Regions from separate parts of the Achromobacter sp. D7-1 genome, predicted to be linked through region 1. Evidence: riboswitches for the same ligand, from Rfam matches in the RefSeq annotation. Region 1 holds a riboswitch; the other holds the start of a gene.

Region 1 (3,402 bases):
CGTCATCGGGCGCAATCCGCACCAGGGCACCACGCGCGAGGTGCGGATGCCGGGGAAGTGCTTGCGGGTCCAGTCCACCAGCGGCTGCACGCGTTCGGCGCGGATGTCCATGTTGAAGCCGTTGAACTCCGCCGTACCGGCCACGCGGAAGCGGTCGCCGAGGCGGCTGGTGACGATCTTGGCGGCTTCGTCCAGCAGGCTGACCTGCGGCGCGGCGGCCTGGCTGGCGGCGTCGTCCAGGTGCACGCTGATGGAGTAGCCCTTGACCGGATAGATGTTGAGCCTGTCGCCCAGCTGCCTGGCGAACTGACGGCTGACGGCGCCGGCGCAGACGACGATGGCGTCGGCTTCATGCTGTTCGCGCCGCGCGCCGCCTTCGCGCGCGACGTCGAGCACGTAGGGCGCGCCGTCCAGGCTGATATTGCGGATGTCGGCATCCTGCGCGAAGCGCACGCCGCGGCGCTCGCAGGCGCGGGCCAGGCCGCTTGTGAACTTGTGGATGTCGCCGGTGGCATCCGAGGGCGTGTAGAAGCCGCCGTAGCAGGAGGTTTGCAACTTGGGTTCGATGTCGCGCGCTTCCTGGGGCGACACCGCGTAGCGCTCCAGCCCGCCTTCCTGCAGCAGGGCATTGGCGTGGCGCGCGGTCTCGAAGCTGGCGGCGTCGTGGTAGATGTGCAGGATGCCGCGGCGCTCCAGGTCGAAATCTATCCCTTCCTCTTCAGCCATGGCGTACAGATGCTGGCGCGCGGCGATGGCGAGGCGGGTGGTCTCGATGGTGTTCTTGCGGTAGTTGCGGATCTGCCCGATGAACTGCGCCAGCCAGGAATACTTGTGCCAGCTGAAGCGGGGATTGAGCAGCAGCGGGGCGTTGTGGCGTCCGAGCCAGCGCAGGCCCTTGATGATGGTCGCGGTACTGTTCCAGACCTCGGCGTTGCTGGCCGACAACTGGCCGCCGTTGGCGTAGGAAGTTTCCATGGCGGGGTAGCGCTGGCGGTCGTAGACGGTGACGTCGTATCCCAGTTTGCTCAGGGCATAGGCGGACGTGACGCCGGTGATACCGGCGCCAATGATGGCGATGCGGGGCATGATGGCTCCAGATTGGGTGGCCGCGGCCATCCGGCCGCAGCACCCCATCTGTCTCTGTACCTGAGAGCTTCACCCGCGGCGCAGGCGGCGGGTTCCCCTTCGGTGGGCGCGCTTGGCGCCTCTCTCCAGATTGTCTAGACCGCGCAGTCCTGTTTGCCTGAGAGTTTCCGGGGCGGTTGCTCCGTCGGCGCCTGCCGCGGGGGGCAGGTCTCTTCTGCGGGGTTTTGGATCGACGAGGCGAGGATAGCCAAAATCCACAGGAATGAGACCAAGGGTTAATACCAATGAATCGTCCCGTCGCGTTACGATGCATGCGCGCCGCCAGCCTAAGGTGCGGCGGAAATTCAACACCACATGGGATGACGAGAATGCGCTTGAACGGAATGTTGCGCACGGGATTGTTTGCGCTTGTGGCCGGCGGCTGCGCCGTGGCGCATGCCGGCCAGGCCAAGGTGGACCGCAAGGTCGACGAAGCGGCGCAGGCCGTCATGCGTGAACACGGCATCGCCGGCCTGTCGATCGCTATTACCCAGAACGGGACGCAGCGCTTCTACAACTACGGCGTGGCGTCCAAGGAAACGGGCAAGCCGGCCGGCAGCGATACGCTTTACGAAGTCGGGTCCATCAGCAAGACCTACACGGCGACCTTGGCCGGCTACGCGCAGGCGCGCGGCCGTCTCGCCTTGAGCGACAGCCCGGCCAAATACCTGCCCGAGCTGGCCGGCAGCAACTTCGCCAAGCTCAGCCTGATCAACCTGGGGACGCACACCACGGGCGGTTTTCCCCTGCAGGTGCCCGGCACGGTGCGGGACCAGGCGCAGTTGATGGCCTATCTCAAGGCCTGGAAGCCCGAGCATGCCGCCGGCACGTATCGCACCTACGCCAATCCCAGCATCGGCATGCTGGGCGTGATCGCCGCCAAGAGCCTGAACCGGCCGTTCAAGACGGCCATGGAGCGGGACCTGTTTCCCAAGCTGGGCCTGACCAGCACCTATATCGACGTGCCGCGCGCGAGGCTGGCGGACTACGCGCAGGGCTACAACAAGCAGGACGCTCCTGTGCGGGTGAATCCTGGCGTGCTGGCGGACGAAGCCTACGGCGTGAAGACCAGCGCGCGCGACCTGATCCGCTTCGTCGACGCGAACTTGGGCCTGAATGTGGCCGATGCCGAACTCCGCAACGCGATCGCGCAGACGCACGTCGGCTATTACCAGCTGGGCGACATGACCCAGGATCTGGTCTGGGAGCAGTTGCGCTATCCCGTGGCGCTGGACGCGTTATTGACGGCCAATGCCGGCAACTACAACAGCCAGAGCCAGGCCGTGACCGCGCTGAACCCGCCGCTGCCGCCGCAGGATGCCGTGTGGATCAACAAGACGGGTTCGACCAACGGCTTCGGCGGCTACGTGGCGTTTGTGCCGTCGAAGCAGCTGGGCATCGTGATACTGGCCAACCGGAACTATCCGAACGAGGCCCGGGTGCGGCTGGCCTACAAGATCCTGGGCGAACTGGATAAGTAGGCGCGCCGGCCTATGGACTAGCGCACGGGTGGCTGCCGCGCCGCGTCGAAGCGGGGCAGCATATCCATCACCTCCAGCCGCTTGCACAGCTGCGCCAGCCGCTCCATCTTGTAGGCGTTCACGTCCATGCCGGCATAGTCATAGAAGCCCTGGCCGTCGCGTAGTCCGTTGCGCCCTTGCTCCATGTTGCGGGCGATGACGGCGGGCGAGGCGAAGCGCGGATCGATGGCATCGGACAGGTAGCGCGAGGCGTAGTAGAGGATATCGCCGCCGCCCCAATCGATGAATTCCAGCAGGCCCAGCACCGAAAAGCGCAGGCCGAAGCCCAGGCGCACGGCGGTGTCGATGTCTTCGGCGCTGGCCACCCCTTCCTCCACCATGCGGGCGGCTTCATTCATGGCCAGGGCCTGGATGCGGGGCACGATGTAGCCGGCGGCGGGCGCGCATTGCACCGGCTTCTTGCCTGCCAGGCGCAGCACTTGCAGCAGGCCCTGCGTCGCGGCCTCGCTGGTTTGGGGGCCGCGGCTGACTTCCACCAGCGGTATCAGGTACGCGGGATTGAGCCAGTGTGCGTTCAGGAAGCGCTGCGGACTTTCCACCAGTTCCGCCAGTTCGGTGACGAGAAAAGTGGACGTGGTGGAAGCGATGACGCTGTCCGGCGCGCAGGCAGCGCCCAGCCAGAGAAAAGCATCGCGCTTGGCGTCCAGGCGTTCGGGTACGGCTTCGAACACCACGCGCGCTTGCCGCAAGTCTTCTGCCGAGTCCTGGCGCGTGCGCAGGCGGACGCGCGCCAGCG
Region 2 (3,402 bases), on a different contig from region 1:
GATCCTGGGCGGTATCGGTGATGCCGACGACGAACACGTCGCCTTCGGCTTTGACCCATTCATGGGACTCGGTGTACTTGCGATCGGTGGGCAGACTCATGGGAACTCCTGAGGGAATGCGGGTAGATGAATGGTGTTGCGCGCCTCGCGCGGGCGGCCGTCGCCCCAGGGGCCGGCGGCTCGCGCGAAGCTTCGAGTTTACGAGTGTTCGACCGCTTTGCCGTTACGCACGAACGGCAACTTGCAGGCCAGGGCAGGCACCCATTTGCCGCGGATGTCGACCTCGACCGTATCGCCCGGCTTCACGCCTTGCGGCAGCCGCGCGAAGCCGATCGACACGCCCAGCGTGGGCGACATGGTGCCGCTGGTGAGCTCGCCCGTGCCTTGCTTGGTGCGCACGGCCATGTGCGCGCGCATGACGCCGCGCTCTTGCAGCTTCAGGCCGATGAAGGTGGCGGGGGTGGCGAATTGTTCCAGCGCGTCGCGGCCGATGAAGCGGCGCTCGGCGTTTTTCAGGGACACGGTCCAGGTCAGGCCGGCCTGGTCGGGCTGGGTCAGCTCGTCCATGTCCTGGCCATAGAGATTCATGCCGGCTTCCAGGCGCAGCGTGTCGCGCGCGCCCAGGCCGCAAGGGCGCACGCCTTGGGCGACCAGGTCGCGCCACAGCTGCACGACCTCGGCGGCGGGCAGCACGATTTCAAAACCGTCTTCGCCCGTGTAGCCAGTGCGGGCCACCAGAGTGTCGTCGCCCACGCGGGCGGCCACGAAGGCGGTCAGCGGCTCGCTGGCGGCTTGCCACGCCGGGCGCGCGGCCCAGACCTTGGCGCGGGCGTTGGGGCCCTGCACGGCCACCATGGCCAAATCGCGGCGCGGCGTGATGGCGACGTCGAACTGGCCGGCCTGCTTGACGCGCTGCATCCAGGCCACGTCCTTGTCGGCGGTGCCGGCGTTGACCACCACGCGCCATTCATCGGCGGCGAAGAAATAAATGATCAGGTCGTCGATCACGCCGCCCTGGGGGTTCAGCATGCAGCTATACAGCGCCTTGCCGGGCACGGTGAGCTTGGCCACGTCGTTGGCGACCAGGCGCTGAAGAAAGGCATAGGCGTCGGGGCCGATGACGTCGACGTTCAGCATGTGCGACACGTCGAACATGCCGGCGTCCTGGCGCACGGCGTGGTGTTCTTCCAGCTGCGAACCGTAGGCCAGCGGCATGTCCCAGCCGCCGAAGTCGACCATGCGGGCGCCAGAGGCGACGTGTTCTTCGGCCAGCGGGGTGCGTTTGAGGGTTGCGGACATGCGCGGAAACTCCGGGACGGCAGTGTTGCCAGGGTTACGGAATGCCGGTGGTGCACGGCGGCCTGCGCCTGCACTACGGCTGAATCTTCCGCCCCTCTGTCCTTTTGCCTGAGAGTTGCCCCGCATGGCGGGTTTGCACCTTCGGCGCCTGGGCTGCTCGCTATGTCCCTAGTTCAGGGGCGGCGCCAGGTCTCTCCAGAGTACTGTTTTGCCGGGTCCACACGGTGAGAAAACCGGGACGGGGCAAGCATGGGCGGTATGGGTTACCTGAGCGATTCCGGGCGAATTGCGCCTTCGGCGGCGGCCGGACGTACAGGCCGCTCTCTCCCGCAACATGCGTGACAGCGGCGCAAGCATACAACGAAAGCCGCGGCCAGGGAATGCCCGCGCGGGCCTCAACCCAGCGCCGTATCCAGCAGCATCATCAGCACGAAGCCCAGCATCAGGCCGCAGGTCGCGTAGACCTCATGCCCCTTGCGGTGCGATTCCGGGATGATCTCGTGGCTGATCACGAACAGCATGGCGCCGGCGGCGAAGCCCAGGCCCCAGGGCAAGAGCGGCTCGGACCAGCCGACCACGGCGGCGCCCAATACTGCCCCCAGCGGTTCGACCAGCCCGGACAGCATGCCCAGCGCCACGGCGAACGCGCGCTGGTAGCCCGCAGCCAGCAGCGCCACGGCCACCACCAGGCCTTCGGGAATGTCCTGGATCGCGATGCCGGTGGCCAGCGCGGTGCCGCGCATGGCGTCGTTGCCCGCATAGCCCACGCCTATCGCCAGGCCCTCGGGCAGGTTGTGCAAGGTAATGGCGAAAACGAACAGCCAGGTGCGGCGCAGACGATGCGCCTCGATGCCTTCCCTGCCCTTGATGAAATGCTCATGCGGCAGCGTGCGGTCCATGAGCAGCAGCACCGCCGCCCCCAGCAGCAGGGCGGCGCCCACCGTCAGCCCGGCGCCCCAAGGGCCATAGCCCAGGTCGCGACCCGCCGCGATACCGGGCGCCACCAGCGAAAAAGCGCTGGCCGCCAGCATCACGCCGGCGCCGAAACCGAACATGCTGTCCTGCACTTTTTGCGGAATGCTGCGGGCGAACAGGATGGGCAGGGTGCCCAGCGCCGTGGCGGCGGCGGCCACCAGACCGCCCAGCAGGGCGTCGGCGACGTGCGGCGCGCGCACGTCCAGATAGGCCCACAGCTGGTGCAGGCCCAGGCAGGCCACCAATACGGCCAGGGTCCACACGCTGATGCTGGTGGCCGCCGGCCGCACGCGATGACGGCTGAAAGTATTCATGTGCCGCTGCCCTCCTTGCCAGGAATGCGCTTAGCGCTGGGCCGCCGCGTAGCGGCGCGCCACTTCAGGCCAGTTCACGACATTGTAAAAGGCGCCGATGTACTCGGGCCGGCGGTTCTGGTACTTCAGGTAGTAGGCGTGTTCCCACACGTCCAGCCCCAGGATGGGCGTATTGCCCTGCATCAGGGGGCTGTCCTGGTTGGCGCTGCTTTCCACCGTGAGCTTGCCGGCCGGCGTGACCGAGAGCCAGGCCCAACCGCTGCCGAAACGGGTCAGCGCGGCCTTGGTGAAAGCGTCGCGGAAAGCGGCCAGGCCGCCAAGCTCGGCTTCGATGGCCGCCGCCAGGGCGCCATCCGGCTCGCCTCCGCCCTCGGGCGACATGACCGCCCAGAACAGGCTGTGGTTCGCATGGCCGCCGCCATGGTTGCGCACCGCGCCGCGGACGGCTTCGGGCAATTGCTCCAGCCGCGCCACCAGGGATTCAACCGGCTCGTCAGTGGCGATGCCCGCGCCCTCCAGCGCCGCGTTCAGGCTGTTGACGTAGGTCTGATGGTGCTTGCTGTAGTGGATCTCCATCGTCATCGCGTCGATGTGAGGCTCCAGGGCGTCGTAGGCGTAAGGCAGGGGCGGAAGGGTGTAGGCCATGCATGTCTCCGTGGAATCCGCCCCCTGTTCAGGGTTTGGATCATTATCAGAAACATAAATGATAAGTATTTTTATTTAATATCACAACGACAGGCTTCCAATTCCTGCCATAGCGCCGGCCTATCGGCGCCCTGCCCCGTCGGAAAAACTAGAGCGCCTTGCCGCAGGC

The links. Region 1 has a riboswitch for glycine ahead of AC6LKD_RS03255 (D-amino acid dehydrogenase). Riboswitches for the same ligand answer to the same signal wherever they lie in the genome.
Region 2: linked by a shared signal. The riboswitch ahead of gcvT (glycine cleavage system aminomethyltransferase GcvT) and the one ahead of AC6LKD_RS03255 (D-amino acid dehydrogenase) in region 1 are both predicted to bind glycine.

Annotation. Positions count from the first base shown of each region.
Region 1 is NZ_JCBAMT010000004.1:76,687-80,088, reverse strand. Features, by position in the region: gene AC6LKD_RS03255 (D-amino acid dehydrogenase) at 1-1,086, opposite strand, end outside; glycine riboswitch at 1,131-1,219, opposite strand; glycine riboswitch at 1,221-1,313, opposite strand; gene ampC (class C beta-lactamase) at 1,470-2,606, shown strand; gene AC6LKD_RS03245 (3-hydroxybutyryl-CoA dehydrogenase) at 2,624-3,402, opposite strand, start outside.
Region 2 is NZ_JCBAMT010000024.1:62,762-66,163, reverse strand. Features, by position in the region: gene gcvH (glycine cleavage system protein GcvH) at 1-100, opposite strand, end outside; gene gcvT (glycine cleavage system aminomethyltransferase GcvT) at 199-1,299, opposite strand; glycine riboswitch at 1,386-1,508, opposite strand; glycine riboswitch at 1,544-1,639, opposite strand; gene AC6LKD_RS13100 (ZIP family metal transporter) at 1,695-2,588, opposite strand; gene AC6LKD_RS13095 (superoxide dismutase) at 2,619-3,233, opposite strand; gene AC6LKD_RS13090 (BaiN/RdsA family NAD(P)/FAD-dependent oxidoreductase) at 3,382-3,402, opposite strand, start outside.